DNA from 4 places in the Phyllobacterium sp. NPDC097923 genome. Region 4 is predicted to be linked to each of the others. Evidence: predicted binding sites of a transcription regulator. Region 4 holds the regulator's gene; each other region holds the start of a gene.
The links. The regulator LexA, encoded in region 4, represses DNA repair genes until DNA is damaged. The targets are predictions, from matches to a motif close to TGTTCNNNNTGTGTTCNG.
Positions count from the first base shown of each region.

Region 1 (7,967 bases), 560 kb from region 4:
AGGCCGGCAGAACGTCCGCCCCATGCACCACAACGGGTACGCCTTTGGTTTCAAGCACTTCCAGCGTCTTTTCAATATCCAGAATCGCCTTGGCGCCCGCCGAGACGACGATCACCGGGGTGCGGCCCAATTCTTCCAGATCAGCCGATATGTCGAAACTGGTCTCCGCGCCCATGTGCACGCCGCCAATGCCGCCCGTGGCAAATACCTTGATGCCGGCCATGTGTGCGGCCAGCATGGTGGCGGCAACGGTGGTGCCGCCGGTGCGGCCTTCCGACAGTGCAAACGCCAGATCGGCGCGCGACAGCTTCATCGCGCCCTTGACCTGCGCCAGCGCCTCACGTTCCTCAGCCGAAATGCCGATCTTCAGGCGGCCATCGATAATGGCGATGGTCGCCGGGACTGCGCCGCCATCGCGGATGATCGTCTCGACATCGGCGGCCATGCGGCTGTTGTCCGGGTAGGGCATGCCGTGGGTGATGATCGTGCTTTCCAGCGCCACCACCGGCTGCCCGGCGGCAAGCGCTTTCTGTACCTCCGGTGCAATGTCAGTGAACGGGTTGAGGGCTGTTGTGGTCATGGTTCTTTCCTTTGTCGTATCAGGCCGTTGGCTCATGCGAGCGGGATGGCCTCCGGTATGGTCGCGAGGGCCGCGTCGAAAATCCTGGATGTGAAGACCGGCGTTGCCGAATGGGTTTGCAGTGTCAGCGCCGAGGCGGCAAAGCCTTCGCGCACGGCTTCGACGAGGGGAAGGCCGCGCATCAGCGCCGATATGGTGCCGCCGGCCAGTGCGTCACCCGCGCCGGTCACATCGGCAATACCGGTCAGCGCGGGCGGGAGAAGGGAGAATGCACCGCCGCTGGAATAGACCAGTGCAGCCTGGCCGCCATTGCTGACAACGGCCGCCTGCAGCCCCTCTGCCATCAGGGCGCGGTGCAGAGCGGGCAGGCTGGCATCGGCGCCGAGCCCCGTCAGGGCAAAGGCTTCACGCCGGTTGAGGAACAGGCAGGCGAGACCGCCGAGAACCGGCCGCAGCCGCACCGCCTTGGCCGGGGAAATCGCCAGCGCATAGAGCGGTTTGCCGCCGGCAAGCTCCGCCAGTTTCTGCAACGCTTCCGATGGCAGGTTGGCATCGCCGAAAACCGCATCGGCGGCATCGATGGAATCGCGCACCTTGCGCCGCCTGAGCTGCCGGGGCAGGGCGAGTTCATACAACGCCATATCGGCAATGGCCGCAACCACATCGCCCTGTTCATCGAGAATCGCCGTATAGCTCGGGGTCGCCCGGTCGATGAACACGGCGGAACTGTCCTTGATTCCGGCGGCCTCAAAGGCGGCGCCGATGACATCGCCAACCCGGTCGCCGCCGCGTACCGACAGCATTTCAGCCCGCACACCGCGCCGCACGGCAAGGCGCAAAGCATTGAACACGCCGCCGCCGGGCTCTTCGCGCATGATGCCGGGGTTGGACGCGCCGGGAATGAAGGGAACGCTGCTCTGGCCGCGCCGGTCCATATGGGCGCCGCCGACAGCAAACAGCAGCGGTGTGTAATCCTGAGTCATGGTTGGTGGCTTTTGCTGAACAAAATGATCGGTTGCAAGACACTTGGTCCTTTCCTTCTCTAGATGGCCTGCTGCCCCGACGCAATCGCCGCAACGATTCGAATTTGCCGGCCGCGGTTTTCCCGTTCATGCTGCCCGGACACGAGGAACATGTGGACAAGCGCAGGCAGTCCATTTTCGGAACATTTTAAGAACATTTTTGTGTTATTATTGTTTTTCAATGGCTTGTGCATATTGCCAAATGAGAACAAAACAGATACAAATATCTTCAAAGGCCGGAGCATCCGGGCTTCATGGATAGCACAGGGGTAGTGTAACATGGCGCAAAATTCTTTGCGGTTAGTTGAGGGTAATTCGGTGGATAAAACGAAAGCGCTGGATGCGGCATTGTCACAGATCGAGAGAGCCTTTGGTAAGGGTTCGATCATGCGGCTTGGACGCAATGAGCAGGTTGTGGAAATCGAGACGGTATCGACCGGGTCGCTTTCCCTGGATATAGCCCTTGGCGTTGGCGGTCTGCCGAAAGGCCGCATTGTCGAGATTTACGGGCCGGAAAGCTCCGGTAAGACAACCCTGGCGCTGCATACGATTGCCGAAGCCCAGAAAAAGGGCGGCATCTGTGCCTTCGTCGATGCGGAACATGCGCTGGACCCGGTCTATGCCCGCAAGCTGGGCGTGGATCTGGAGAATCTTCTGATCTCGCAGCCCGATACGGGCGAGCAGGCGTTGGAGATCACCGATACGCTGGTGCGTTCCGGTGCGATCGATGTTCTCGTGGTCGATTCCGTTGCCGCCTTGACCCCGCGTGCGGAAATCGAAGGCGAGATGGGCGATTCTCTCCCCGGCCTGCAGGCCCGCCTGATGAGCCAGGCGCTGCGCAAGCTGACCGCATCCATTTCCCGCTCCAATTGCATGGTCATCTTCATCAACCAGATCCGCATGAAGATCGGCGTGATGTTCGGTTCGCCTGAAACCACGACGGGCGGCAATGCGCTGAAATTCTATGCGTCGGTGCGTCTCGATATCCGCCGCATCGGTGCGCTGAAGGAACGTGACGAGGTGGTCGGCAACCAGACCCGCGTCAAGGTGGTCAAGAACAAGCTGGCGCCCCCCTTCAAGCAGGTCGAATTCGACATCATGTATGGCGAAGGCGTTTCCAAGACGGGCGAACTGGTCGATCTCGGCGTCAAGGCGGGTATCGTTGAAAAATCCGGTTCGTGGTTCTCCTACAATTCCCAGCGTCTGGGGCAGGGCCGCGACAATGCGAAACTCTTCCTCAAGGACAATCCCGAAGTCGCCAATGAGATCGAGCTGGTCCTGCGCCAGAATGCCGGTCTGATTGCCGAGCAGATGCTGGACAAGGGCCCGGACGATATCGAGGACAATGACGGACCCGAGGCCGCCGAAGGCTGATTTCCCAGGACGGACCGTTGCGGTCTGCAATTCAAACCCGCATCCGGCCGCCGGATGCGGGTTTTTCTTTTGAAATGCTCTCACGCTGTAAGAACATCCCTCGGGCCGAGGCTGTGCTTCACCGCACGCAGCGCTACCTTCCCACATATTGAGCAGGCCTCCCTCATGCTGAGCTTGTCGAAGCACGCACAACTGCTCTGCGTGCTTCGACAAGCTCAGCATGAGGGAGAGTGCACGTATTCGAAGACTGTGTTGTTCATAAGCAAGGCCCATTATCACAGGGATTTTCTGGACAGGCCGCGGTCGCATCGCTACAAGCGTTGCGTTCCGCCCTTTTGTTGCAGAAAGGGGCTATTTCGCTTTGGTTAGAGACAAGTCAGAAGGCAATGCACATGAGTGGCGTCAACGAAATCCGGTCGACATTTCTGAACTATTTCAAGAAGAACGGCCATGAGATCGTGGCGTCGAGCCCGCTTGTGCCGCGCAACGACCCGACGCTGATGTTCACCAATGCCGGCATGGTGCAGTTCAAGAATGTTTTCACCGGTCTGGAGCAGCGGCCCTACAGCCGCGCCACGACATCGCAGAAATGCGTGCGCGCCGGCGGCAAGCACAATGACCTGGACAATGTCGGCTATACCGCCCGGCACCATACGTTTTTTGAAATGCTGGGCAATTTTTCCTTTGGCGATTACTTCAAGGAAGAGGCGATCAGTCTGGCCTGGAACCTGATCACCAAGGAATATGGTCTCGACAGGAACAAGCTGCTCGTCACCGTCTACCACACGGACGATGCGGCGGCCGGATTCTGGAAGAAGATCGCCGGTCTGTCCGATGACCGCATCATCCGTATCGCCACCAGCGACAATTTCTGGGCCATGGGCGATACCGGCCCGTGCGGCCCGTGCTCGGAAATTTTCTACGACCATGGCGAAGACATCTGGGGCGGCCCTCCCGGCAGCGCCAACGAGGATGGCGACCGCTTCATCGAGATCTGGAACCTCGTCTTCATGCAGTTCGAGCAGATCACCAAGGAGCAGCGCATCGAGTTGCCGCGCCCGTCCATCGATACGGGCATGGGTCTCGAGCGTCTGGCCGCGGTGCTGCAGGGCGAGCACGACAATTACGATATCGACCTGTTCCGGGCGCTTATCCGCGCGTCGGAAGATGCGACCGGCGTCAAGGCGGAAGGAAAATTCCGCGCCAGCCACCGGGTGATCGCCGATCACCTGCGCTCATCGAGCTTCCTCATTGCCGATGGCGTGCTGCCGTCGAATGAAGGCCGCGGCTATGTGCTGCGCCGCATCATGCGCCGCGCCATGCGCCATGCGCAGTTGCTGGGTGCCAAGGAGCCGCTGATGTGGCGCCTGCTGCCGGCACTGATCCGCGAGATGGGGCAGGCCTATCCGGAACTGATCCGCGCTGAATCGCTGATTTCCGAAACGCTGAAGCTCGAGGAAACCCGCTTCCGCAAGACGCTGGACCGCGGCCTTGGTCTGCTCAGCGATGCGACGGAAGGTCTTGACGAAGGCGATCGTCTCGATGGCGAAACCGCGTTCAAGCTCTATGACACCTTCGGTTTCCCGCTGGATCTCACCCAGGATGCGCTGCGCCAGCGCGGTATCGCTGTCGATACCGATGCTTTTGCGGCGGCCATGGAGCGGCAGAAGGCGGAAGCCCGCGCCCATTGGTCCGGTTCCGGCGATGCGGCGACAGAAACGGTCTGGTTTGCGGTGCGCGACAAGGTCGGCGCCACCGAATTCCTCGGCTACGAGACGGAAAAGGCCGAAGGCGTCATCACCGCGCTGGTGCAGGACGGTGCGCAGGTGGACAGCGCCGGGGAAGGCGAGGCCATTGCCCTCGTGGTCAACCAGACGCCATTTTACGGCGAATCCGGCGGCCAGCAGGGCGATACCGGCATCATCTCCGGTGACGGCTTCACCGTTGTTGTCACCGACACTCAGAAGAAGAATGACGGGGTGTTCGTGCATCTGGGCAAGGTGCTCAAGGGTACGGTGAAGCTGGATGTTCCGGTGGAACTGACGGTCGACAGCGCCCGCCGCACGCGTATCCGCTCCAACCACTCGGCGACACACCTGCTGCATGAGGCGCTGCGCGAAACCCTCGGCACGCATGTCGCGCAGAAGGGATCGCTCGTTGCGCCGGATCGCCTGCGTTTTGATTTTTCCCATCCGAAGCCGATTTCGGACAAGGAACTGGCCGTCATCGAAGACCTCGCCAACGAAATCGTCCTGCAGAACGCACCGGTCAGCACCCGCCTGATGGCGGTCGACGATGCCATTGCGGAAGGCGCCATGGCGCTGTTCGGTGAGAAGTATGGCGATGAAGTGCGCGTGGTTTCCATGGGAACCGCACTGCACGGTGAGAAATCGGGCAAGAGCTATTCGACGGAACTGTGCGGCGGCACGCATGTGCGCGCCACCGGCGATATCGGCCTGATCCGCATTGTCTCGGAAAGCGCCGTGGCGGCGGGTGTGCGCCGCATGGAGGCGCTGACCGGCGAAGCCGCGCGCCGCTACCTCGAAGAACAGGACGACCGGGTCAAGGCGATTGCCGGTGCGTTGAAGTCCACGCCTGCCGACGCACTGGCGCGCGTGACGGCGCTGTTGGATGAGCGCCGCAAGCTGGAACGCGAACTCACCGAGGCCCGCAAGCAATTGGCGCTTGGCGGCTCCGGCAATGGCGCCGCGCAGTCCGAAACGGTCAATGGTGTCGGCTTCATCGGCAAGGTGGTCACCGGCGTCAATCCACGTGACCTGAAGCCGCTGGCCGACGATGCCAAGAAGACCGTCGGTTCCGGCATCGTGACGTTCATCGGCGTCTCGGAAGATGGCAAGGCCAGCGCGGTCGTCGGCGTCACCGACGATCTTGTCGGCACGTTCAGCGCCGTCGACCTGGTCAAGATCGCGTCCGCCGCGCTCGGCGGTGCCGGCGGCGGCGGCCGCCCCGATATGGCGCAGGCCGGCGGTCCCGATGGCTCCAAGGCCGAGGCGGCCGTGGCTGCCGTGCGCGACGCGCTCGCCGGCTGACACCAGGCATTGTCTTTCCGGCCGCAGCGTGATGCGGCCGGAAATGCCACCCGCTCATACTAATTGCTGGGTGGGCAAGAGATTGATTTTCCGGTATTTTTGCTGCATCGCAATTTTGTTTCGCATTTTCAAAAACTGTTTTTAATTATCCATTTCGAGAACTGACGTGAAGACAATACTGGCTCTTCTGCTCGCCGCGGTGCTGCTTGTTTCCTGCCAGACCTCGACGGTCGTCAAGGATGTTCATATGCGCAGCGATACGGCCTTCGGGCCGGATGTCCTGGCCTATCTGGATCTGTTCATGTCGCTGAACGCGCAGCCCTACTATTCGACAACGGTGGGATATGGATTCAAGACGCTTTATACCGGCCAGGGCAAAAGTCACCTCTCCCAGGCCTGGAGCTATGGCCGGCAGATGCGGTTCGAAAAGGGGGTGAGCAGACGGGTGGCCTGTTTCTTTCGGCCCTGCCTGCCCACACGCGAGGAAACCGGCGTGGTGGCCATGGATGAGGCCGATTTTGTTGCCGCCGCCACGAAGGGGCTGGACTTCGAACTGGCGGGCAAGGCCGGGAAAATTGTCGGCAGGATTCCGGCCCATGCCTTCCGCCGGGTATTGGATCTCAAATCGAGCATGAAACTGCCGCCCGCGGCCGCAAACAAGGCGCCACCGGCAAAAGCGCAGGCGCCTGCCGAAGAGGACGGCATTGTAGACGACGAATAGTGCCCGCAGCCCACCAGCTTGCGGTATCGCTGAGGCAAAGCCGGCTCAATGAGAAGGGCGGCAATCCCGGCGGATCGGGCGGCGGATGGGGAGATGTGGGCGCTGGTCGATAGGGAGCCGGCGAAAAAGACTGCGGAATAATCGGATGACCGGATATGGAAACCGGCAGGCCGGAGGTCCTGTGAAAAGGGCTCCCGGATCGCAAAACCGCAGGGAGATGGAGCTGCGGGAAAGCTGCCGGGGAAATGACCGGCCAGGAATCGAGGCCGGGAAGCCCCGCGGGGAAAGCCAAGCGGTCAAAGAAAAGCCCCGGCGAACCGGGGCTTGTGTTGTTCGATGGCGATGCCTGATCAGGCGGCCCAGATCAGGCGGCCCCTGATCAGGCGGCCATGGCCTTGCGCAGGTTCTCGTCGATCTTGTCGAGGAAACCCGTGGTGGACAGCCAGGGCTGGTCCGGACCGATCAGCAGCGCCAGATCCTTGGTCATGTAACCGGATTCAACCGTATCGACGCAGACTTTTTCCAGCGTGTTGGCAAAGCGGTCGAGTTCGGTGTTGCCGTCGAGCTTGGCGCGGTGGGCAAGGCCACGCGTCCAGGCGAAGATCGAGGCGATGGAGTTGGTCGAGGTTTCCTCGCCCTTCTGGTGCTGGCGGTAGTGGCGTGTCACCGTACCGTGAGCGGCTTCCGCTTCCACCGTCTGGCCATCCGGCGTCATCAGCACGGAGGTCATCAGGCCGAGCGAGCCAAAGCCCTGTGCCACGATGTCGGACTGCACGTCGCCGTCATAGTTCTTGCAGGCCCAGACATAACCGCCGGACCACTTCAGCGCCGAGGCAACCATGTCATCGATCAGGCGATGCTCATAGGTGATCTTCTTCTCGGCGAACTTGTCCTTGAATTCGGCGTCGAACACGTCCTGGAAGATATCCTTGAAGCGGCCGTCATAGGCCTTGAGGATGGTGTTCTTGGTCGACAGATAGCAGGGAACGCCGCGGTTATAGGCATAGTTGAGCGAGGCGCGGGCAAAATCGCGGATGGAATCATCCAGATTGTACATGGCCATGGCAACGCCGGCGCTTGGCGCATCATAGACGTCGTGTTCGATGGTCTTGCCGTCTTCGCCGACAAACTTGATCGACAGCTTGCCCTTGCCGGGGAACCGGAAATCGGTGGCGCGGTACTGATCGCCGAAGGCATGGCGACCAACGATGATCGGCTGG
Region 1 covers NZ_JBIWBL010000001.1:2,054,416-2,062,382, reverse strand. The annotation lists gene ACIQWS_RS10495 (pseudouridine-5'-phosphate glycosidase) at 1-580, opposite strand, end outside; gene ACIQWS_RS10490 (carbohydrate kinase family protein) at 613-1,563, opposite strand; gene recA (recombinase RecA) at 1,882-2,976, shown strand; gene alaS (alanine--tRNA ligase) at 3,369-6,026, shown strand; gene ACIQWS_RS10475 (hypothetical protein) at 6,193-6,747, shown strand; gene ACIQWS_RS10470 (NADP-dependent isocitrate dehydrogenase) at 7,127-7,967, opposite strand, start outside.
Region 1: recA (recombinase RecA) is a predicted target of LexA. The motif match lies at 1,742-1,759, and genes of this name have one in related genera.

Region 2 (7,967 bases), 770 kb from region 4:
CTCCAGTCGCAATATGGCCCCAAAACCAAGCTAAAACTGATCTCGCAGCCGCGCGGACTGTTCGGGCGCAGAATTCCATCCGCCAGCGTGCAGATCGAAGGGCTTGGCAGCGGTTTGGCCAATGGGCTGATGGACGCAGCCGAGGAACGGGCGCTCTGGTCGCGTTTCGGACTGTAAACCGGCGCAGGATTTTTTGGCAAGGCCGGAACTCCGTGCTATGAATACGGACAGGAATGATATCGGTAGTTGAGGGTTACAGACGATGCCACAATTGATCTTTTTTGCTCTTGTCGGCGCCGCCGCCTATTACGGCTATCGTTCGTTCAAGAAGGAAGCACAGCGCGTCTCGCAGCGCGTGCGCGAGGCCGAAAAAGAGGCACAGAATCGTGCGCAGGGAACACTGGTCCAGGATCCCGAAACCGGTGAATACCGCCTGCGCAAAGATTGAGCGTCCATGCTTGCCAGTCCTGACCATACAATCAGCCTGACCGCCCCGGCCAAGATCAATCTCGCGTTGCATGTGACCGGCAGACGTGACGACGGCTACCATCTGCTCGACAGTCTCGTCGTGTTTGCCCGTTTCGGCGACCGGTTGAGCGTGACGAAAGCGGCGGCGGATTCCTTCACCCTGTCCGGTCCCTACGGCATGGGGCTTCCCGCCGACGATACGAACCTGGTGCTGCGGGCACGAGACGCCCTGCGCCGGCGGTATGACAGGCAGGCAACGCCCGTCGCCATCCATCTGGAAAAACATCTCCCTGTCGCCTCCGGCATCGGCGGCGGCTCCAGCGATGCTGCTGCTGCCCTGCGCGCTCTGGCAGCCCTCTGGGCTATCGATGCCAGCCTGACGGACCTGGCCGCACTCGGCCTGCCGCTGGGTGCCGACGTGCCGATGTGCCTGCACGGCGAGGCGCTGATCGCACGCGGCATCGGCGAAGAGATCGAGCGCATCGCAGCCTTTCCGCGCCTGCCCATGGTCCTCGTCAACAATGGGGTGACGGTGTCGACACCGCAGGTCTTTTCCGCGCTGACCCGCCGCGACAATCCTCCCTTGCCCGCGCTGCCTCCCCTGACATGCCTTGCGGAAGTTTGCACCTATCTTCGGCAGACGGACAACCATCTTTTCGCAGCCACGCAAAAGCTTGCGCCCTCGATCAACGGCAGCATGCAGGCATTGCTGGACACCAATCCGCTGCTCGCGCGCATGTCCGGCTCGGGCGGCACCTGCTTTGCACTCTACAGCGATGACGCGGCGGCTGATGCAGCCGCAACGCGGTTGCGCCAAAGCCAACCCGCGTGGTTTGTCGTCGCCACCAGCAGCACTATGGAAGGGAACTGATCTTGGCCCGCATTGACGAGACACGCCCCTTTGTACCCGTCGGGATTGCCGTGCTGACTGTTTCCGATACGCGCACGCTCGATGACGACAAATCCGGCACGACGCTGGCCGACCGCATCACGGCAGCAGGACACCGCCTGGTGGACCGCGCCATCGTGACCGATGACCGCGAAGCGATACGCGACAAGGTGCTTGCCTGGTCGAACAGCCCCGATGTGGACGTGGTCATCACCACAGGCGGTACGGGCTTTACCGGCCGGGATGTGACCCCTGAAGCCCTGGAGCCGATCTTCGAAAAGCGCATGGACGGCTTTTCCGAGGTATTCCACCGCATTTCCTACGACAAGATCGGCACGTCGACCATTCAGTCCAGGGCAACCGGCGGCGTGGTCAATGCAACATTCGTTTTCGTGCTGCCGGGCTCACCCGGCGCCTGCAAGGATGCCTGGGATAATATTCTCCAGTTCCAGCTCGACTACCGCCACATGCCCTGCAATTTCGTCGAGATCATGCCTCGGCTGGACGAACATCTCAAACGGGGCTGACAGTTACTTCGCCGCGCCGGGAATAATCTCCGCCCGCAGACGCTTCATGGCGAGACCACGCGCCAGGTCCGCCGCACTCTTGCCCGGAGCCGACAAGGCCATCGCCTGACGCTTTGAAATCAGCAGCCCATTGGCCAGAGGATTTCCGGGCGCGAAAACCCGCGCGAAGAACGGCTTCCGATGCGCGTGGGAACGGGTGAAACAGGCTGGGCCCTGCATGCGTTCCACATGAAGGGAGACAGCCTCGATCCAGCCGTCGATCAACCGCGCACCGGGTTCGATGAACAAAATCCAGTCGCTGCGCGCGCGGCGCAGGCCGTCTATCAATGTCTGGTCCTGCAGGAAAATACACCCGGCCGCATCGGCCACGCGGTGGGTCTGGTCGGTCGAGCCGTGATCGATGACGATGACATCACTCAACACACCTTCGACAGCTCCGCCCACCAGTCCGCCGAGCGTTCTGGCCAAGGGTTCATCGGCATTGCGGGTTTCGATCAGGACGGAAATCATTCATTTCAGTTATAGTATTATTATTGAAATTTCCATCATCCTTTTTCAGCAGATTGTTCTTGCTTTGTTCTCATAATTTGCTAGGAATACATTCATGTTGCGACGGTATGAGCGACTCAGTCTCGCTCCGGTCTCAAGGAGAATGTCAATGAACATCATGGTACAGGCGGACAAGGCCGCTTTCGGGCAAGGCCGGGCCGAACATGCCAATGTGCTGGTCGACGAAGCCGGGTTGCGGATCGACCATGGACGCCGGCGTGGACGCGGCGCAGGCATGAACCCATCCGGGCGTTTCGAGCCGGAAACGCGCCATGTCTTTGACGATGGCTGGGAGACAATCGAGGACTTGCCCGCCTTCAAGACCGAGGTGCAGATCGAGAAGCCGCGCACGATCATTACACGCAATGACTCGCCGGATGTCGGATTCGACCGTTCCATCAATCCCTATCGCGGTTGCGAGCATGGCTGCATCTATTGCTTCGCCCGCCCCACCCACAGCTATATGGGCCTGTCAGCCGGTCTCGATTTTGAATCGAAGCTGTTTGCCAAGCCCGATGCTGCCAGGATGCTCGACCGCGAACTGTCCAAACCGGGTTATACCGCCAAGACCATCGCTATCGGCACCAATACGGATCCCTATCAGCCGATCGAGAAGAAATGGCGCATCATGCGCGAGATTCTGCAGGTGCTCGAAGAGCATCAGCACCCTGTCGGCATCGTCACCAAATCGGCGCTGATCATGCGTGATATCGATATTCTCGCCCGTATGGCCGAGAAGGGTCTTGCCAAGGTCTGCCTTTCCGTCACGACGCTGGACGGCAAGCTTGCCCGGACGATGGAACCGAGGGCCTCAACCCCGACGCGGCGGCTGCAAGCGCTGCGTGCACTCTCCGACGCGGGCATTCCGACGGGAACCCTGGTGGCCCCGATCATTCCGGGTCTGAATGATCACGAGATCGAGCGCGTGCTTGACAGCGTGTATGCCATGGGCGCGCGCGAAGCCGGCTACGTGCTCCTGCGCCTGCCACTCGAGGTCAGTCCCATCTTCAAGGAATGGCTGCTGCGCAACTACCCGGACCGGTATCGCCATGTTCTTTCCCTCGTGCGCTCCATGCGCGGCGGCAAGGATTACGATGCGGAATGGGGCAAGCGCATGCGCGGCGACGGTCCCTATGCCTGGCAGATCGGACGCCGGTTCGAAATCGCCGCCAAGCGCCTCGGCATCAATCTCGCCAAGCGCCGTCTGCGCACCGACCTGTTCGTACCAACCGCCGGCAGCGAACAGTTGTCGCTGTTTTAACCAATCAAACGGGTCTCCGACCTGTTTCTGAAAATCCGTCGGGCGCCCCCCATCCCGCTGACGGAAGTCCCGATGCCTACCCCATCCGCATCGGGGCCTTGCAGAGAATCAGAACGAATGCGAGTCTCGCCGCAACATGGCCCGATTGCGTTCTGATTCTCTGCTTCTTCCTCTCGATACCGGCAAACCCGATTTTGCGACGGAGCGCCGGCTCATGCGCGATGGCGTGCCTTTTGTCGTGGGGATCGACGAAGCCGGTCGCGGGCCACTGGCAGGCCCTGTTGTCGCCGCAGCGGTTATCCTTGATCCCGAGCGGATTCCCGATGGTCTTGACGATTCAAAACGCCTGACCGCCAGGAAGCGCGCGGAATTGTTCGATATCATTTTGCAGACAGCGCTGGCGTCGGGTATTGCCAGTGTCGCCGCGCCGGCAATCGATGCGACAGATATTCTGAAAGCCGCGCTGGAGGCCATGCGCCGCGCCACCTGCGGCCTTTCCATCCTGCCGGGCCACGCGCTCATCGACGGGCGGGATGTGCCGCGCGGCCTTCCCTGCCCCGGCACGGCGATGATCAAGGGCGACCAGCGTTCAGTCTCCATTGCCGCGGCCTCCATTCTCGCCAAGGTCAGCCGCGACCGGATGATGGCGCAGGCCGGCCGCCACTACCCGGCCTATGGACTTGAGACCCATGCGGGCTACGGAACAGCGTTTCATCGCAGCGCGATGCTAACCCACGGACCAGTGGTTGGCCTGCACCGCTTCAGTTTCGCACCGCTGAAGAACCGGGACGTTTAGGGCGGGGCCACGCACCCAAAAGAAAAAGCCGCCTTGCGGCGGCTTTCTCAAATTCCATTTGCCCTCAATCAGTTCAGGCGGGTCTTCACTTCGCTCAAGGAAGATTTGAACAGGTCGGCCGATGTCTTGGCGTCAACCTTGTCCTTGAGGATACGGCCAGCAGCGGCAACAGCGATATCGACTGCGGAAGCGCGAACGTCGTTGACGGCCTCGGTCTCGGCCTGGGCGATCTTCTGCTCGGCAAGCTTGTTGCGGCGCGCAACGTACTCTTCCGTCTTCTGCTTGGTTTCCTCAATGATCGCATGGGCTTCGCGCTGCGCTGCGGCAACGATCTCGCCAGCTTCCTTTTCGGCTTCCTTGCGCTTGCGCTGATACTCGGCCAGCAGCGACTGCGCTTCCTCGCGCAGGCGGCGGGCTTCTTCCAGCTCGTCGCGGATACGCTCAGCGCGGCCGTCAAGCGACTTGCCGACAACGCCCGGAACCTTGAGGTAAACCATCAGCGCCAGGAAGATAACCAGCGCAATCAGGGCCCAAAATGTTGCGTCCATCATGCTTCTCCTTAACCGCGCACGGCTTTGACCGCAGCGGAAACACTTGCCGTATCGACAGTTCCACCGATGATCTTCTTGACGATTTCCGCCGCCGTTTCCTCGGCGATGGCACCGACGCCAGCCATTGCCTTGTCCTTGATGGACGCAATGCTTGCCTCGGCTTCAGCCAGCTTCTTTTCCAGGGCAGCAGAGATTTCCGCTGTTTCAGCGTCTGCCTTGGCCTTGGATTCATCACGGGCGGTCTGAGCAATGCTGCCGGCCTTTTTCTTGGCTTCGGCAAGTTCCTGCTCATAGGCGGCGAGCGCCTCATCCGATTCCTGCTTCATGCGGGCAGCCTGATCGAGATCGGTTGCGATGCGATCGCGGCGGGTCTCGATGATGCCGCCGATACGTGGCAGAACCACACGCGACAGGAACAGGTAGAAAAATGCAAATGTCAGTGCCAGCCAGAGCAGCTGCGAAGCAAAATGGCTGGAGTCGAAAGGCGGGAAAACACCTTTATGCGCCACACCCGTTTCGGAGTGGGTCGCAGTGGCATGGGCATCAGACGCGCCACCCGTTGCAGCCGTGTCGGCATGCGCAGGTGTCTCGGTCTGAGCGGTTGTGGATGCGGCATGAGCCGAAGACACAAACATATGTTGTCCCCTTGGTTCGGGCATTTCCCGATCTGCTGACTTTAAATATTATACTGGCCGCGCAGAGCGCAGCCAGTATGAATTGCTTGCTGATTAAACAGCGAACAGAAGCAGAAGAGCGATGAGCAGCGAGAAGATGCCCAGAGCTTCAGTAACGGCGAAGCCGAATACCAGACGGCCGAACTGGCCATCAGCTGCGGATGGGTTGCGCAATGCACCGGAGAGGTAGCTGCCGAAAATGTTGCCAAGGCCGAGGGCCGTTCCGGCCATACCAAAGCAGGCGAGACCTGCACCGATGTACTTTGCTGCTACGGGATCCATGTTAAACTCCTTTGGATAGAATAGTTATTGATCGATTGCGTTTGGCGGAGCCCCGCCGGCGAAGTTCGTTCTCAGTGACCGCCAGGATGCACTGCGTCATTCAGGTACATGCATGTCAGCACGGTGAAGACGTAGGCCTGCAGGAAAGCCACCAGGAATTCGAGACCGGTCAAAGCGACCGTCATGGCGAGCGGCAGAATCGCGCCGCCAATACCGGCAGCTCCGAGCGCACTCAGCGACACCACGAAACCAGCAAACACTTTCAGCGTGATGTGGCCAGCAAGCATGTTGGCGAAAAGACGAACTGAAAGGCTGATCGGGCGGGAAAGGAAAGAAATGATTTCAATTGGCACCACGAGAAGCAGCAGCGGCGCCGGAACACCGGACGGCACAAAAACACCAAGGAATTTGAAGCCGTGCTTGGCGAAACCATAAACGAGGACCGTACCGATCACGAGGATCGCAAGCGCGAATGTCACGATGATCTGGCTGGTAATCGTATAGAAATAGGGGAACATGCCGAGCATATTCGCGACAAGCACGAACATGAAGAGCGAGAAGACAAACGGGAAGAATTTCATTCCCGAGGTTCCGGCCGAATCACGCAGCGTTGAAGCCACGAACTCATAGGCCATCTCGGAAACCGACTGCAAACGGGTCGGGATAAGGCCACGATTGGAAGAAGTCAGGTAGAGAAACGCCGAAGCAACCGCAACCGTCGCCACCATGAAGGCGGACGAATTGGTGAAGGACAGGTCAATTCCACCGACATCAATGGGAATCCATCGTGCAATCTGGAATTGATGGATCGGATCGTTGGCCACGCTAACCTCGTCTATATCGTTCCATGCCCGCAGGCTTATTCCGGTTTCTCGCGGTCATCACTCTTGTCGAGCTCAAATCCGCGGTTCTCCGCCACACGTCCCGCGGAGCGCAGGATGTTCAGCGTTCCGGCACAAAAACCCAGAAGGAGCAGAATGATCAGCCCCCAGGGTGAAGTGCCCAAAAATCGGTCAGCTAACCAGCCCAACCCCGCACCAACCAGAACGCCGGCGATAAATTCGCTCGACAGTTTCATGGCCTGCGCGACACCGGAGGCGGTCCCCGTCCCCTCGTCTTTCGAACCGGTCTTCCCGCCTACGCCCTTTGAAGCCAGTTTTGCTTCCAGATCGCGGCGGCGACTTTCCAGTTCATCCGAAGTCAGCGGCTTTCCGGCATCCGGCGTATTACCGACAGAACCTGACTGATCGGGCTTGTTTCCCGTGGCCAATGGCATGTCCTTTACACGCTGAATGCGAGGCTTCACCCCCGCTTCGAAGTCGCGCGCAACATATTGTTACGATCCGCGCTAGTCAAGGCGCAGAAGCAGGAGTCTCAAGGGTAATTTTCGCGGGAAATTTCAATACCTTAGGTAAATATGACTTTATGTCTCACCTCTGAGGGCAAAAATCACGCGCGAATCCTGTGGACGACACCCCCATTCGAGGGCGCTTGAGGGCTGGGGCAATGCAACTTTTCAATCGCCGATTCCGCCCCCGGCGCAACCCAGCGTTTCTTGCGGCAGAAAGCGAACCAAACAATAAATAACGCTCGTGACGTTTTGAGAGTGAAGCAGAAAGCACCGAGCCAACCGGTGTATCGGGACGATGGGCCTCCCGACCACAGCAATGGCCTTGCTCTCAAACTTGGAGGTGATCTGTGTGGAAACTGCCACTTAGCATCACCCTGATATTGAAAAGAACCCGGACCAGTTGGTCGCTGACAATCCGGGTTCAATTCACATAATCAGGAAGGAGGGGCGGGCGAAAGCCTGTCCCTCACTCCAAGAACAATATAGCAGTTTTCGCTCAGCTTCCAAGAGCCATCAAATCCAACCACCGCCATAGGTGCGGTAGAAAACGTGCTGGCCGATCTTGTCGACGCGTTTCATGGTGTGCGCCCAGTTGGGCCGGACATAGACGGCGTGATAG
Region 2 covers NZ_JBIWBL010000001.1:721,853-729,819, reverse strand. The annotation lists gene ACIQWS_RS03690 (S49 family peptidase) at 1-177, shown strand, start outside; gene ACIQWS_RS03685 (hypothetical protein) at 263-448, shown strand; gene ACIQWS_RS03680 (4-(cytidine 5'-diphospho)-2-C-methyl-D-erythritol kinase) at 455-1,339, shown strand; gene moaB (molybdenum cofactor biosynthesis protein B) at 1,342-1,884, shown strand; gene ACIQWS_RS03670 (glycosyl transferase family 2) at 1,888-2,394, opposite strand; gene ACIQWS_RS03665 (PA0069 family radical SAM protein) at 2,543-3,694, shown strand; gene ACIQWS_RS03660 (ribonuclease HII) at 3,831-4,490, shown strand; gene ACIQWS_RS03655 (F0F1 ATP synthase subunit B) at 4,559-5,038, opposite strand; gene ACIQWS_RS03650 (F0F1 ATP synthase subunit B) at 5,050-5,676, opposite strand; gene ACIQWS_RS03645 (F0F1 ATP synthase subunit C) at 5,770-5,997, opposite strand; gene ACIQWS_RS03640 (F0F1 ATP synthase subunit A) at 6,069-6,821, opposite strand; gene ACIQWS_RS03635 (AtpZ/AtpI family protein) at 6,857-7,267, opposite strand; gene ACIQWS_RS03630 (cell wall hydrolase) at 7,862-7,967, opposite strand, start outside.
Region 2: ACIQWS_RS03670 (glycosyl transferase family 2) is a predicted target of LexA. The motif match lies at 2,449-2,466, and genes of this name have one in related genera.

Region 3 (7,967 bases), 110 kb from region 4:
CATCGGCGATGTCACCGGCGAGCCCATGCTGGCGCACCGCGCCATGGCGCAGGGCGAGATGGTGGCGGAAATCGTTGCGGGCGAGAACCGCAGCTGGGACAAGCGGGCCATTGCCGCCGTCTGCTTCACCGATCCGGAAATCGTCACGGTGGGCCTGTCGCCCGACGAGGCCAAGCAAGCCGGGCATGAGGTCAAGATCGGGATGTTCCCCTTCGCCGCCAATGGCCGCGCCATGACCAAGGAAGGCGAGGAGGGCTTTGTCCGGGTCGTGGCTGCCGCCAGCAACCATCTCATCCTTGGCATCCAGGCCGTCGGCCATGGCGTCTCCGAACTGTCGGCTTCGTTTGCGCTGGCCATGGAAATGGGCGCGCGGCTGGAAGACATCGCCGGAACCATCCACGCCCATCCGACGCAGGGCGAGGGGTTTCAGGAAGCCGCGCTCAAGGCGCTTGGCCACGCGCTGCATATCTAATCAACCTGTCTTCGTATCAAGGGCGCCGGAAACGGCGCCCTTTGCATGCGCCGGGCGCGGCATTGCCTTGCCACGCCCGCGATCGCATCTGGCCATTGCAAAGGAGGAAAGACGGGCGGTCCCTGGGAACGCGGGTCTTGGGTATTCTGGTATGCGATGCTTGCGATCCTGGGACCACCCGCCCCGGCGATTTCAGGTCTTGCCTGTTCTGCCTCGTTTCCTCATCGGAAACGCGCACAGCGTCAGCGCAACCTCCTCGCCCCGCAGGTTTTCCCTGCGGGACGAAGTGCCGATCCTTTCCCGACTTTCGAAGGTTTCCGGAAGCATTCCCGCCGGAAAGGACAGGGATGAGAATATCCCGGGTTGGGACGTGGTGGATAAGTTGGAGTGATTTTTGTTTGATGGGTGGATGGCAGAGCCATTGTGGGTGGTTCGACAAGCTCACCATGAGGGAGGTGGAGGGCTGCAGGGCGTTACATCCTGCAACGTTTGTGATTGGCATTGCAACCAAATCACTTCCCTCATGGTGAGCTTGTCGAACCACGCTTAACGCGTTCTGCCACCCGCTAAAAGTTGGCTCCCCCAAAACAAAATGGCGATGCAAAGCACCGCCATTTGAAACAGGTTTCATCGCTGAATATCAGATGTCCAGCTCTTCCACGAACGCGGCGCGGTCCTGGATGAAGCGGAAGCGGGCTTCCGGTTTCGTGCCCATCAGATCATCGACCGCGAGTTTTGTTTCCTCGATCCACTCCTCGTCGATCTGCACCCGCAAAAGCGTGCGCTTCTTGCGGTCCATCGTCGTTTCCTTGAGCTGGTCGGCGCGCATTTCGCCGAGGCCCTTGAACCGTCCGATCTCGATCTTGCCCTTGCCGGTGAACAGCGTGCGCATCAGTTCATCCTTGTGCGCATCATCGCGGGCATAGGCGACCTTGCCACCCTGGGCGATGCGGTAGAGCGGCGGCACGCCGAGGAACAGATGGCCGTTGCGGATGAGTTCCGGCATTTCCTGATAGAAGAAGGTGATGAGCAGCGACGCGATGTGCGCACCGTCGACGTCGGCATCGGTCATGATGATAATGCGGTCGTAGCGCAAATCCTCGTCGCGGTATTTTGACCGCGTGCCGCAGCCGAGCGCCTGGATCAGGTCGCCGATCTGCTGGTTGGCCGTCATCTTTTCCCGCCCGGCGCTGACGACGTTGAGAATCTTGCCGCGCAGCGGCAGCACCGCCTGCGTGGCGCGGTCCCGCGCCTGCTTGGCCGAGCCGCCGGCGGAATCACCCTCGACGATGAAGAGTTCGGCGCCGAGCGCACCGGTCTGGGTGCAATCGGCAAGCTTGCCCGGCAGGCGCAGCTTGCGCACCGCCGACTTGCGGTTGACTTCCTTTTCCTGGCGGCGCTTGACGCGCTCGTCGGCACGCTCCACCACCCAGTCCAGCAGCTTCGATGCTTCCTGCGGCGAGGCGGCAAGCCAATGATCGAATGGATCGCGGATGGCATTTTCGACAATGCGCTGCGCTTCGACCGTGGCAAGCTTGTCCTTGGTCTGGCCGACGAATTCCGGTTCGCGGATGAACACCGAGAGCATGGCCGCCGACGAGATCATCACGTCATCGGTGGTGATGATCGACGCGCGCTTGTTGCCGGTCAGTTCCGCATAGGCCTTCAAGCCGCGGGTGAGGGCGATGCGCAGACCCGCCTCATGCGTGCCGCCTTCGCCTGTGGGAATCGTGTTGCAGTAGGAATGGACAAAGCCGTCGCCGCCATACCAGGCAACCGCCCATTCCAGCGCGCCGTGCCCGCCGGACTTTTCCGTCCTGCCCGCGAACATGTCGCGCGTGACCTGAAAATCCTTGCCGAGCGATGCCGCCAGATAATCCTTCAACCCGCCGGGGAAGTGAAACACCGCCTTGTCGGGTGTCGGGTCCTTCGGGTCGAGCAGGGATGGCGCGCAGTTCCAGCGGATTTCAACGCCGCCGAAGAGATAGGCCTTTGACCGGGCCATCTTGAAAAGCCGGGCCGGATCGAACTTGGCGCCCTGGCCGAAAATCTCCGGGTCCGGATGGAAGGTCACGCGCGTGCCGCGACGGTTGTGCACCTCGCCGACATCCTCGATCGGTCCGAGCGGATGGCCGCGCGAGAACCGCTGGCGGTAGAGGCGCCGGTTGCGGGCCACTTCCACTTCCACGTGATCGGACAGGGCGTTCACCACCGATATGCCGACGCCGTGCAGACCGCCCGATGTTTCGTAGACGTCGGAATCGAATTTGCCGCCCGCATGCAGGGTGGTCATGATGACTTCGAGCGCGGATTTGCCAAGCTGCTTGGGATCGGGATGCGGATCGACGGGGATGCCGCGGCCATTGTCGGTAACCGAGAGATAGCCGTTCTCGTCCAGTTCGATATCGATGAAGTTGGCGTGTCCAGCAACCGCCTCGTCCATCGAGTTGTCGATGACTTCGGCAAAGAGATGGTGCATCGCCCGCTCGTCGGTGCCGCCGATATACATGCCCGGACGGCGGCGAACGGGTTCGAGACCATCGAGAACCTGGATCTGTGCCGCATTGTAGCCGCCGCTGCTGTCGGGGGCGGCCCGTGCCGGGGCCTTCGCTGCCGCAACCGGTGCGATTTTCACAGGCGGTGCCACCGGCGTCGCGGCAGGTTCGACCCTGGTCTGGTCCACCGCTGCCTGGCGTTCCCGGGCTGTTTTGACTACCGCTGAAAAGAGGTCGTTATTGTCATCCATATCGTATTTTGGCCAATGCTACAGGGGCTGCGAATCACCGGCAATCTTGACATGCTTCGCCGGGAAACGCGATGGGCGTTCGTGATCTGTTCCGGGATTCACCACAGAACTATGCGGTTAAAACCCAAGTTTCAAGCGGCTTTGAGGCGCGACACGGCTTTTTCGAGCTCTTCGATCCGCTCGCCCAGCTCCTGGTGCAGAGCCTTGAGATTGGCGATCTGGCTTTTCAGCAGGCGGTTTTCGTCCGCCGTGTCGCTCTCGTCGGGCGATTGTCCGACCCCGTGTATGAGCCAGGTCTGCGTGACCCCGAGCGATCCGGCCAGCATGAACAGGCGGTGGACACCGGGCTCCGACCGGTCGGATTCCCAGGCGGCGATGGTTTCCGGCTTGACGCCGACACGCACCGCAAGCTGCGCCACCGTCATCGACTTGGCATCGCGCGCGCGGGAAAGGCGGCCACCCAGCGTGTCCGTGTCGGGCATGGCAGTGATGATGTTGGAGATGAAATTCATGGCTTTCTCCATCTTTTTCTTGTTTTTAAAGTGTAGACGAAAGCTTTTGCACCATTTGGAAGCAGAAAAGTCAAATCCGGCGGCATTTTGCTTCCATTTTGCATTATGCGGATGATTGCATTTTTCCGCAGAGCCGATATGGCTGGGGTCCCACCTGAGCCATTTGTCCCGGAAAGGCCGCACCATGCAAAACACAACCTCGCCGCAAATGAGGGGCGTCGGAACGATGGCCGGTGCGATGTTTATCCTGCCGATGATGGATGCCATCGCCAAATGGCTGTCGACGGTGGACAGCCTGCCGCCGGCCACGGTGACGCTGTCGCGCTTCGTCGTCCAGACGATCCTGACCATGCTGATCATCGTGGCGCTGACCGGCATGCGCTCGCTCAAGCCGCACAACCTCTGGGGCAATCTGCTGCGTGGTTTTCTGATGGGCATCGGCAGCCTGTGCTTCTTTGCCGCCGTCAAATACATGCCGCTTGCCGATGCCATGGCGGTGTTTTTCGTCGAGCCGCTGATGCTGACGCTGCTCTCGGCCGTGGTGCTGAAGGAAACCGTCGGCTGGCGCCGGCGCATTGCCGTTGCGGTCGGGTTCATCGGGACACTGATCGTCATCCAGCCGAGCTGGGAGCTGTTCGGCTGGGTTTCGCTGCTGCCGCTGGGCACGGCGGCGCTGTTTGCCGTCTATCTCGTTCTCAACCGCCGCCTGGGCGTGCACGACACGCCGCTGGTCATGCAGCTCTATGCGGGCATCGGCGGCACGGTGACGGTGATCGTCGCGCTGTTCTTCGGTGCAGCCTTCGGCGTCAGCGATATGACGCTGGGCACGCCTGCAACCGGCATGTCCTGGTTCCTTTTGTTTGCCATCGGCGCGATCGCCACGGGCGGGCATCTCCTCGTGGTGCAGGCTTCGCGCCTTGCGCCGGCGTCGCTGCTGGCGCCGTTCCAATATCTGGAAATCGTCATGGCCGTCATCATCGGCCTGTTCGTATTCCAGGAGTTTCCGACCGCATCGAAATGGCTGGGCATTGCCATCATCATTGCCTCGGGTGCCTATGTGGTCTGGCGCGAGGGGAAAAAGCAGAAAACGCCGGAGCCCGCTTTCAATTAACCGGCCTGCTTTCCATGCAAGCACTGACAATAGCAGTTGAGCAAATCAGCCATTGGCAATAGAACCAGAGGCGCATTTTGTGCGGGAGGTCCATAAAAGTGTTCAAGAAAATCCTGATTGCCAACCGTGGGGAAATTGCCTGCCGCGTGATCAAGTCGGCAAGGAAAATGGGTATCGCCACGGTGGCGGTCTATTCCGATGCGGATCGCGATGCTGTTCATGTCGAGATGGCTGACGAGGCGGTGCATATCGGTCCGGCGGCGGCCTCCGAGAGCTATCTCGTCGCCGACAAGATCATTGCCGCCTGCAAGGCGACCGGCGCTGAGGCCGTTCATCCCGGCTATGGCTTCCTGTCCGAGCGCGCCTCCTTTTGCGAAGCGTTGGAGAAGCAGGGCATCGTCTTCATCGGGCCGAAACCCAGGGCGATCATCGCCATGGGCGACAAGATCGAATCGAAGAAATTCGCCAATGCCGCCAAGGTGAACACCGTGCCGGGCTTTCTCGACATCATCACCGATGCGGCGCATGCGGAAAAGATCGCCGGTGAGATCGGTTATCCCGTGATGATCAAGGCCTCCGCCGGCGGCGGCGGCAAGGGCATGCGCATTGCCTGGGACGAGAGCGAAGTGCGCGACGGCTTTGAACGCGCCACCTCGGAAGCGCGCAATTCCTTCGGGGATGATCGGGTTTTCATCGAAAAATTCGTGGTCGAGCCGCGCCATATCGAAATCCAGGTGCTGGGCGACAGTTTTGGCAACTGCATTTATCTCGGTGAGCGCGAGTGCTCGGTGCAGCGTCGCAACCAGAAGGTGGTGGAAGAAGCCCCGTCGCCATTCCTCGACGAGGCCACCCGCAAGGCCATGGGCGAGCAGGCCGTGGCCCTGGCCAAGGCAGTGGACTACCAGAGCGCCGGAACAGTCGAGTTCATTGTCGACAAGCACCGCAATTTCTACTTCCTCGAGATGAACACCCGCCTGCAGGTGGAACATCCTGTGACCGAACTGATCACCGGCATCGATCTGGTCGAGCAGATGATTCGCGTGGCGGCGGGCGAAAAGCTCGCGCTGAAGCAGTCGGACGTCAAGCTGAACGGCTGGGCCATCGAAAGCCGCCTTTATGCCGAAGATCCCTACCGCAATTTCCTGCCGTCGATCGGCCGCCTGACGCGCTACCGCCCGCCAAGCGAAGGCCCGGTCGGCAAGGCCATCATCCGCAACGATACCGGCGTGACGGAAGGGTCGGAAATTTCGATGTTCTACGACCCCATGGTGGCAAAGCTCTGCACCTGGGCGCCGACCCGGCTGGAAGCCATCGACGCCATGGCCGATGCGCTCGATACCTTCGTCGTCGACGGCATCGAGCACAACATCCCGTTCCTGGCCGCACTGATGCAGCATCCGCGCTGGCGGGAAGGGCGGCTGTCCACCGGCTTCATCGCGGAAGAATTTCCCGACGGCTTCCATCCGATTGCGCCAACCGCCGGGGACAGGGACGTGCTGGCCGCCATTGCCCTTGTGGTGGAACTGGTGCGCAAGGGCCGTCTCGACGGCCTCAGCGACCGCCTGCGGCCGCATACGGGCAAAATCCGCGCCGAATGGGAGGTGCGGATCAACGACGAATACGTGCCGGCGAAAATTCACCGCAGCGTGGCCAAGCCGCCGGTCAAGATCGAACTGTCGCTGCATGGCGGCGAAGCCATCACCATCCGCAGCGACTGGCGGCCCGGCGATGCGGTCTGGGACGGCTATATCGACGACCGCGCGATAAAGGCGCAGCTGCGTCCCGTGCTCAACGGCGTGCGCATCGACTGGAAGGGCATGTCGGTGATCGGCCATGCCATGCAGACGCATGTGGCGGCGCTGGAAAAACTGATGCCGGTGAAACTGCCGCCGGATACGTCGAAAATGCTGCTGTGCCCGATGCCCGGCCTGATCGTCTCGATCAACGTGGCGGAGGGTCAGGAGGTGAAGGCGGGTGAAACGCTGGCGATCGTCGAAGCCATGAAGATGGAAAACGTGCTGCGCGCCGACCGCGATCTGACCGTATCGGCCATCAATGCCAAGCAGGGTGACAGCCTGGCCGTGGATGCGGTGATCATGGAGTTCGCCTGATCTGGTTGCATGACCATCGTGCGTGGTTCGACAAGCTCACCATGAGGGAACTTGTTGGCTGCAATCAACCCACATCCCTCATGGTGAGCTTGTCGAACCACGCAGATCGGTTCTGCCAAATCCTCTAGCGCTCGACCGGCCCGAACACAGGCTCGAATGCGTCCCGCAGCGCCCGGTCGAGATCGTCCATGCCGACGGGCAGGCCGAGATCGACGAGGCTGGTCACGCCATGGCCGCGCACGCCGCACGGCACGATGCCGTCGAAATGGGCAAGCTCCGGTTCCACATTGATCGAGATACCGTGGAAGCTCACCCATTTGCGCAGGCGGATGCCGATGGCGGCGATCTTGTCTTCGGCGGGAGACCCGTCCGGCAGCGGCGGGCGTTCCGGCCGGGTCACCCAGACGCCGACGCGGTCTTCGCGCCGCTCGCCGCGCACGTTGAACGCGCCAAGCGTGGCAATGATCCATTGCTCCAGCGCCGCCACGAAGGCGCGGATATCCTCGCGCCGCCGCTTCAGGTCGAGCATGACATAGGCCACGCGCTGGCCGGGGCCATGATAGGTGTATTCGCCGCCGCGACCCGTGGCATAGACGGGAAAGCGGTCGGCGGCCAGGAGGTCGCCGTCCTTGGCGCTGGTGCCGGCGGTGTAGAGCGGCGGATGTTCGACCAGCCAGACCAGTTCTGCGGCCGTGCCGGCGCGAATCGCCGCGACGCGGTCTTCCATGAAGGTGAGGGCGGTATCGTAATCGGTCAGCCCGTCGGCGACGCGCCACTCCACTTTCGGGGAATCGCTTTGGGCAAAAAACGCGGAGACGAGATCGTCGCGGTTGTTCTTCATGATCGGAAACCAAACTTTCGACTGTCGCTTCATCCCGGATGAATGGCGGCGGATGGGCCGTTTGCGGCCATCAAAGCGCCGATTCCCTTGGGATAAAGATGGTGAGCCGCATATGGACTTTTTCCTGGAAGATTTCCAGTGTGCGGGGTGCGGCATAACTTTCACCCGGCTTTG
Region 3 covers NZ_JBIWBL010000001.1:1,385,589-1,393,555, forward strand. The annotation lists gene lpdA (dihydrolipoyl dehydrogenase) at 1-472, shown strand, start outside; gene parE (DNA topoisomerase IV subunit B) at 1,113-3,218, opposite strand; gene ACIQWS_RS07065 (helix-turn-helix domain-containing protein) at 3,350-3,730, opposite strand; gene ACIQWS_RS07070 (DMT family transporter) at 3,915-4,841, shown strand; gene ACIQWS_RS07075 (acetyl-CoA carboxylase biotin carboxylase subunit) at 4,940-6,952, shown strand; gene lipB (lipoyl(octanoyl) transferase LipB) at 7,077-7,793, opposite strand; gene ACIQWS_RS07085 (hypothetical protein) at 7,792-7,967, shown strand, end outside.
Region 3: parE (DNA topoisomerase IV subunit B) is a predicted target of LexA. The motif match lies at 3,295-3,312, and genes of this name have one in related genera.

Region 4 (7,967 bases):
AGTGAACGGCAGTTTTTTGATCGTCCGGCGGACGATGAGCCGGGTCTTGCGCCCCGAATATCCCAAAATGTTGGTGTCACCCGGCGAGGCGTGAGTCTGTCCGCAGCGCTGCGCCGGCGCATGGGGTTGGGGCAGGATTTGCTCCCGGCCGTTTCCCGGGCATGCGGGCGGGATTATGATCGCGGCAGTCTTTTCCTGTTCGTTCCGGTTTTTGCCGGCAGCGGCGCCATCGTCTATTTCAGTCTGCCATCGGAACCGCGGCTGAGCGCCATCCTCTTCGGATTGACCGCGCTTGCCGGGTTCAAACTCCTGGCACGCGAGCGGCATCTGACGGGGATGGGTCTTTCCGCCGCCGTGCTGGTTGTCATGGGCATGCTCTGCGCCAAGCTGGAAACGCTGCGTCTGGATACGCCAATGCTCGGCTCCGCCGTCACCACACGGCTGACCGGCCGCATCGTCGCGATCAACCGCGCCGAACGGGGCGGCTGGCGCGTGACGGTGGACGTGATAACCACGGAGCGCCCGCTGCTGCGCTATGCCCCGGCAAGGCTGGTTGTATCGGCCCGAGCCTTGCCACCTGAAGCTGCCATAGGCAGCGGGCTGCGCGGTCTGGCGCATCTGCGCCCGCCATCCGGTCCCGTGCGATCCGGCAATTACGACTTTGCCTTCCACAATTACTACAGGGGCATCGGCGGCAGCGGCTTCTTTCTCGGCAGGCCGGAAGCAGCCTCTCTGCCTGAACCGGCTGATTTGACAACCAGAACGCTGTTTGCCGTCGCTGCGATGCGCCAGGCACTCACTGATCGTATCCTCGGTCATATGCCGGGAGAAGCCGGTGCCATCGCCGCATCGCTGATCACCGGCCAGCGCGATGGCATCAGCGAGGCCACCAACAACGCCATGCGGCTGAGCGGCCTGTCGCATATCCTCTCCATTTCGGGATTGCACATGGCGCTCGTGGCCGGGATCGTCATCGGCTCGCTGCGTGCGTGCATGGCCTTCTTTCCGGACTTTGCCGCGCGCCATCCCATCAAGAAATTTTCGGCATGCGCAGCGCTGCTGGCGTCGGCATTCTATCTGCTGCTCTCGGGGATCGACGTGGCGGCCCAGCGCAGCTTTGTCATGCTGGCAGTCATGCTTGTCGCCATGACCGTGGACCGGGCGGCGCTGTCGCTGCGGAATGTTGCCCTGGCCGCCTTGGTAACCATTGCCATCGCGCCGCACGAGGTGATGGGACCAAGCTTCCAGATGTCGTACTCGGCCACAGCCGCACTGATCGCATTCTACGGCTGGTGGTCGCCGCGCAGGGCCGGCCGGACCGCGCGGCGTGCCTCCGGCAACAGCCTGTTGTTGCGGCTGCCCGGCAAGATCGGCGATCATATCAGTGATGTCGCGCTGACATCCCTGGTCGCCGGTTCGGCCAGTGCGATCTTTGCCGCCTATCATTTCAACAATACGGCGCCGCTCGGGCTGATCGGCAACGCCTTTGCCTTGCCCGTGGTCTCGGTTCTGGTCATGCCCTTCGCCGTACTGGCGCTGTTGCTGATGCCGTTCGATCTGGATTTCCTGCCGTTCGCCGTCATGGAACGCGGCATCGAGCTGGTGGTGTTCATCGCCCATCACGTTGCCGCACTCTCGCCCTCGGGCAATCTCGGTCCGATGCCGCAGCCGAGCCTTATCCTGATGAGCGTGGCACTTGTGATCCTGCTTCTCACGACGTCGTGGTTGCGTCTGTGCGGTCTGCCGCTGTTTGCTGCGGCCATCCTGATCATGGCACGCACAGCGCCGCCGGATATCGTCCTGTCGGAGGATGGCCGGCTGGCCGGTGTGCGCAATGGCACGGCATTGATGATCAATCGCCCGCAGGGCGGCGCCTTCACGTTAAACAACTGGCGGCAGGGTTTTGGGCTGGAACAGATCGTCAAACCGGCGCGGATCGGCAAAGAGGCAGCGGAGGGTGCCTTCGAATGCGCCGGAAAGCTCTGCCTGGCGCGCGAACCGGGCGGTCTCATCATCGCCTATACGGATGATCCCGCGCAAAGGAACCCCGCATGCAGCGAGGGGAATATCGTCGTGCTGGGCTTTGCCGGTGTGGACACCGATTGCCCTGTTCCGGGCCCAATGGTGATCACGCGCCGCGATCTCGCCTTGAACGGTGCTGCGGAAATCCGGTTCGGTTCCGGCGGGCAAGGGCAGGGTGACGTGACGGATCTATCGAAAGCCGGAGAAGCGCTGGAGCAAAGGGTGCAGTCGGCCCGCCTGACCTGGGCGATCGGTCCGCCGGACCGACCCTGGAACAAGTACCGCACTCATTCCAATGCGGCGCGCAACCGGCCGGAGCATTCACGCAAGGCCCACGCGATCGAAGGCGTCCCGAACAATGTCGAACGGGACGCGGCGGCCGGTCAGTAACGGCGGATCAGGCCGACGAGCTTGCCCTGCACCCGCACGCGGTCCGGTCCGAAAATCCGCGTTTCATAGGCAGGGTTGGCGGCTTCCAGGGCAATCGAGGCACCCTTGCGGCGGAACCGCTTGAGGGTGGCTTCCTCATCATCGACCAGCGCCACGATGATTTCGCCTGGGCTTGCGGTGTCGCCGCGCTTGATGACGACGGTATCGCCATCAAAAATACCCGCTTCGATCATCGAGTCGCCCTTGACCTCAAGCGCATAATGTTCGCCGCTGCCGATCATATCTGGCGGAAGGCTCAGCATGTGGGTCTGGTTCTGGATCGCGGAAATCGGCACACCAGCGGCAATCCGGCCCATGACCGGAATGCTGACATTGGCAGGCATGTCCATATCGTTGGAGGCGCGCGGCTGCGGCTTGGGCGGTGCAACATTGCGTCCGAGACTGCCCTCGATGACGCTCGGCTCGAACTTTCTCTGGCTGTTGAGGCCGGGTGCGATGGAGTCCGGCAGGCGCAGGACTTCCAGCGCGCGTGCCCTGTTCGCAAGCCGGCGAATGAAGCCGCGCTCTTCCAGCGCAGTGATCAGCCGGTGAATGCCGGATTTGGAGGCCAGATCCAGCGCATCCTTCATTTCGTCGAAGGATGGCGGAATGCCCGTCTCCTTCAGACGCTCATGAATGAAGAGAAGAAGTTCATGTTGTTTACGCGTGAGCATCGGCGATCCTTTAGCAGGGAATCGGAAAAACAAAACCAGAACAAACACTATCTGTTCCAGCATTGTTCTACAAGTGCTTAATATTCCGTTGCGGCAATGCTGGAAGCTTGGTTACGAAGCATGTGGGGGCAGAAATGCACCCGTTCAGGGTACTGTTCCGTCGGTTTCCAACTGGATATCACAATATCATGACAGCTTTCATCCGAATCGCCGAGCGCCAGGACCTTGACACCATCATCGACTGGGCAGCTGCCGAGGGCTGGAACCCCGGTTTGGACGATGCGGACGCATTCTGGGCCGCGGACCCCAAAGGCTATCACGTGCTTGAGGTCAATGATGAACTGACGGCAGCGGTCTCGCTGGTCCGCTATGCGAGAGACTACGGCTTTCTCGGCTTCTACATGGTGCGTCCGCAATCGCGCGGGCTGGGTTTCGGCTGGTCGCTCTGGCAGGATGTGCTGAGCGGATTTGCCGGACAGACCATCGGCCTTGATGGTGTCGTTGCCCAGCAGGAAAACTATCGGAAGTCGGGGTTTGTCTATGCCCATGCGAATTACCGCTATGGCGGCGCCCCCGGCTGCAGGGCACCCGTCAGCGACGATATCGTCGCCATCGATGCGCAATGGATCGGCGCCGTCGCCGCCTATGACCGTCAATTCAATCCCGAACCACGGGAATCGTTTATCCGTGCCTGGCTCGGCCCGTCCGGCTCGCGCCACGGCCTGGCCTGCATTGCCGACGGAAAAATCGCGGGGTATGGCGTCGTGCGCGCATGCCGCGAGGGTTGCAAAATCGGTCCCTTGTTTGCCGAAACCGAAGAGATCGCCGACCGGCTGTTTCAATCGCTCGCAGCAAAGGCCGGGGATGCACAGGTCTTTCTGGATATTCCCGGGACCAATGGGGCCGCGCGGCGCCTGTGCGACCGGTACGGTCTGGCGCCGGTGTTCGAAACCGCACGCATGTATCGCGGACCGGCGCCCGAATTGCCGCTCGACCGGATTTTTGGCATCACAACCTTCGAATTGGGCTAGGCACTCACCGGCGCGGGGCGACGGGCGGACCGCTCGATTGGCGCAGGATGAGTTCGACCGGCCATATCTCGTGGATGTTCTCGACCGGCTCGCCGTCAAGGACGCGCACCAGCAGTTCGGCGATACGCGACCCGGCGGAGCGGATCGACGACCGGGTGGTGGTCATGGCGGGGACCATGTTGCTGGCATTGAGATAGGGGAACACGTCGTCATGGGCGATCACCGAAACTTCCTTGCCGAGTTCGTAGCCTTTTGAACGGATGGCGCGGAAAATGCCGAGCGCCGTCATCATCGAGCCGGCGAGAATGGCGGTCGGATGCGGCGTATAGGACAAAAGCCGCTGCGCCTCATGAAAACCGGTTTCGTCGGAAAAACGCTCATGCACGATGAAGCGCGGATCGACGGCAATGCCGCGCTCCAGCAATGCTTCGCGATAACCCATTTCGCGGTGTTCGGAAAAGGTGTGGCCCTTCAGCCCGTCGATCATCGCGATATGCCGGTGGCCGAGATCGATCAGGTGCGATGCCGCCTGCCGGAAGGCGCCGGCATTGTCGATATCGAGCCAGGCATGCGGGGCGGCGATATTGGTTCGCCCGTGCAGCACAAAGGGAAATTTCGCTTCCGTCAGCATGGCAACCCGCTCGTCCATCAGGGTGGGGCCGGTGACGATGATGCCGTCCACGCGCTTGCTGGAAATCAGCCGCCGGTAGGCCGCAAGCTCGTCATTGTTGATGCTCGGGCTCATCAGCAGGTCCATTTCGTGCTGCGACAGCTGCTCGGCCAGACCGGAAAAGAACTCGCTGGTGTGCGGACCGAAACGTTCGCTGCGGTCGCGCGGCATCAGGATGCCGATGGCGCCGATGCGGCCGATGGCAAGGCGCCGGGCATTGGCATTGGCGCTGTAACCGAATTTGAGAGCCGCCTGGCTGACGCGTTCGCGCGTCGCCTTGTTGACTTCAGGATAGCCGTTCAGGGCGCGACTGACGGTCGTTTGCGAGAGGCCCAGTTGTTCAGCCAGTTCCTTGAGTTTCATGGCAAGCAATCCAGTACGGTCTGTTCAGGCAATGCAGATATGACTCCAAATAATAAACATAACCAGAGGCTAAATTCAAAGCGCTTTGGTAAATTGCTCGCGATATTGTGATCCGCGAGCGGCGCAGTGCTGTTTCAACAGGGCGGCAGCCCGGAATTCACGTTCTCAGCAATACCGTATAATGCACTGTAACATATATATAATAATTCATTTCTCCATGCGGTTTACCTTGATGTCTGGCTTGTGCCGCCAATTTGCGGCTTGACAGGTGAAAGAGCCTTTGTCATTTTTCATTCAAAGCGCTTTGAATTTTGATGTTTCAAATGATTTCCAAAGCGCTTCAGGAGGAGTTTTTGAAGAGGGGCCAAGCATCGTTGCGATGTACGGCAGCCGATTCTGTCAGATTTTTGGGAGGAAATCATGAAAGCCAAATCATTCATTGCGACCCTTTTGACCACGACCTTGCTGGCTTCAGGGGCTTTTGCCGCCAATCTGGCGATTGTATCCGGCGACACCGGCAATGGACGCGAGTTCCTGCGCAAGCAGCTTGACCAGTTCGAGAAGGAAACCGGCCACAAGGTGTCCATCGTTGCCATGCCAGCCAACAGTTCCGACAATTTCGGCCAGTACCGGCTGTGGCTCGCCGCCGGCAATACCGACATCGACGTCTACCGTACCGACGTGATCTGGGCGCCGCAACTGGCCGACCAGTTCCTCGACCTGAAGGAAGCCGCCAAGGACGTTATCGATCAGCACATACCGTCGATCATCGAAAGCCAGACCGTCGGCGGCAAGCTGGTCGCCTTGCCGATGTTCACCGACGCCCCGGCGCTCTACTACCGCAAGGACCTGCTGGAAAAGTACAAGAAGCCGGTGCCAAAAACCTGGGACGAGATGGCGGCAACCGCCAAGGAAATCCAGGACGGCGAGCGGGCGGCTGGCAACAAGAGCATTTATGGCTTTGTCTTCCAGGCCAATGCCTATGAGGGCCTGACCTGCAACGCGCTCGAATGGGTAAAATCCTCGGGCGGCGGGCAGATTGTCGAGGCGGACGGCACGATTTCGATCAACAATCCGGAAGCCGCAGCGGCCATCGACCGCGCCAAGGGCTGGGTCGATACCATCTCGCCCAAGGGCGTGCTCGCCTATACCGAGGAAGAAGCACGCGGCGTCTGGCAGACCGGCAATTCCGTTTTCATGCGCAACTGGCCCTATGCCTATGCGCTGGCCGGGGCCGATGGCAGCGCCATCAAGGGCAAGTTCGACGTGGCGCCCCTGCCGAGCGGCAAGGATGGCCAGAACTCCGCTGCAACGCTTGGCGGCTGGAACCTGGCGGTTTCAAAATATTCGAAGGCGCCCGAAGAGGCGATCAAGCTGGCGCTGTTCCTCGGCTCGCCCGCACAGCAGAAGGCGCGGGCGATTTCCCAGGCCAGCATGCCGACCATCAAGGTGCTCTATGACGACAAGGACATCGCCGCCGCGCAGCCGCTCATTCCAAACTGGAAGCCGGTGTTTGAAAATTCCGTTCCGCGCCCCTCGGCGCCGACGAAGGTGAAATACAATGAAGTGTCCAACATGTTCTGGAGTGCGGTCCACGATACATTATCGGGCAATGGCACCGCTGCCGAAAACCTTGAGCTTCTGGAAGCAAAGCTGACCGAACTCAAGGGAAACAGCTGGTAGACCCCTGCCAGCAAAAGGGCACGGTGCGGATGGCGTTCACAACCTCCCGAACCCCGTTCGCACCGTTTGCCTGACGCTTTCGCTTCATCCGGAACCACACGGGCAGGAATACGAGCATGACGCCTTCCACCGCACGTTCAGAGCTTTTGCGGCAGCGCGCCCGCTCGGCGCAGCTGTTTCTCATTCCGATGATCATCGCGCTGGCCATCGTTGCCGGCTGGCCCTTGCTTCGGACAATCTATTTCTCGTTCACCGATGCCTCGCTGACCAATATGAGCGCGGCCAAATGGGTGGGATTCAAGAACTATCTGTCGTGGATCCAGCTGAAAAGCGGCCGCACGATCTTTTCAGGACTTCTGGTCGATCCGACCTGGTGGAACGCCGTGTGGAACACGGTGCGCTTCAGCATCATCTCCGTGGCGCTGGAAGCCTTTTTCGGCATGATCGTCGCGCTTGTTCTGAATGCCGAGTTCAAGGGCAGGGGCATTGTCCGCGCTGCCATCCTCATTCCCTGGGCGATCCCGACCATCGTGTCGGCCCGCCTGTGGGGCTGGATGCTGAACGACCAGTTCGGCATTCTCAACGATCTGTTCATGCGCCTTGGTTTCATCAGCCATCCCATTGCCTGGACGGCGAGTGCCGATACGGCCATGACGGCGGTGCTGATCGTCGATGTCTGGAAGACCACGCCCTTCATGGCGCTGCTCATTCTGGCAGGCCTGCAGATGGTGCCGAAGGACATTTATGAAGCCGCGCATATCGACGGCGTGCATCCGATCCGCCAGTTCTTCCGCATCACGCTGCCGCTGATCAAGCCGGCACTGATGGTCGCCATCATTTTCCGCCTGCTTGATGCCATGCGCATTTTCGACCTGATCTATGTGCTGACGCCCAACAGCTCGCAGACCAAGACCATGTCGGTACTGGCGCGGGAAAATCTCATCGAATTCGACAAATTTGCCTATGGCTCGGCACAGTCGACACTGCTGTTTCTGGTGATCGCCCTGATGACCGTGCTGGCGATCTGGCTTGGCCGCGTGCGCCTCGATGGAGGAGACCGCTGATGATCTGGAATCTCACCAAGAACACGGCGTT
Region 4 covers NZ_JBIWBL010000001.1:1,493,550-1,501,516, forward strand. The annotation lists gene ACIQWS_RS07530 (ComEC/Rec2 family competence protein) at 91-2,412, shown strand; gene lexA (transcriptional repressor LexA) at 2,406-3,125, opposite strand; gene ACIQWS_RS07540 (GNAT family N-acetyltransferase) at 3,314-4,156, shown strand; gene ACIQWS_RS07545 (substrate-binding domain-containing protein) at 4,161-5,189, opposite strand; gene ACIQWS_RS07550 (ABC transporter substrate-binding protein) at 5,610-6,872, shown strand; gene ACIQWS_RS07555 (sugar ABC transporter permease) at 6,989-7,936, shown strand; gene ACIQWS_RS07560 (carbohydrate ABC transporter permease) at 7,936-7,967, shown strand, end outside.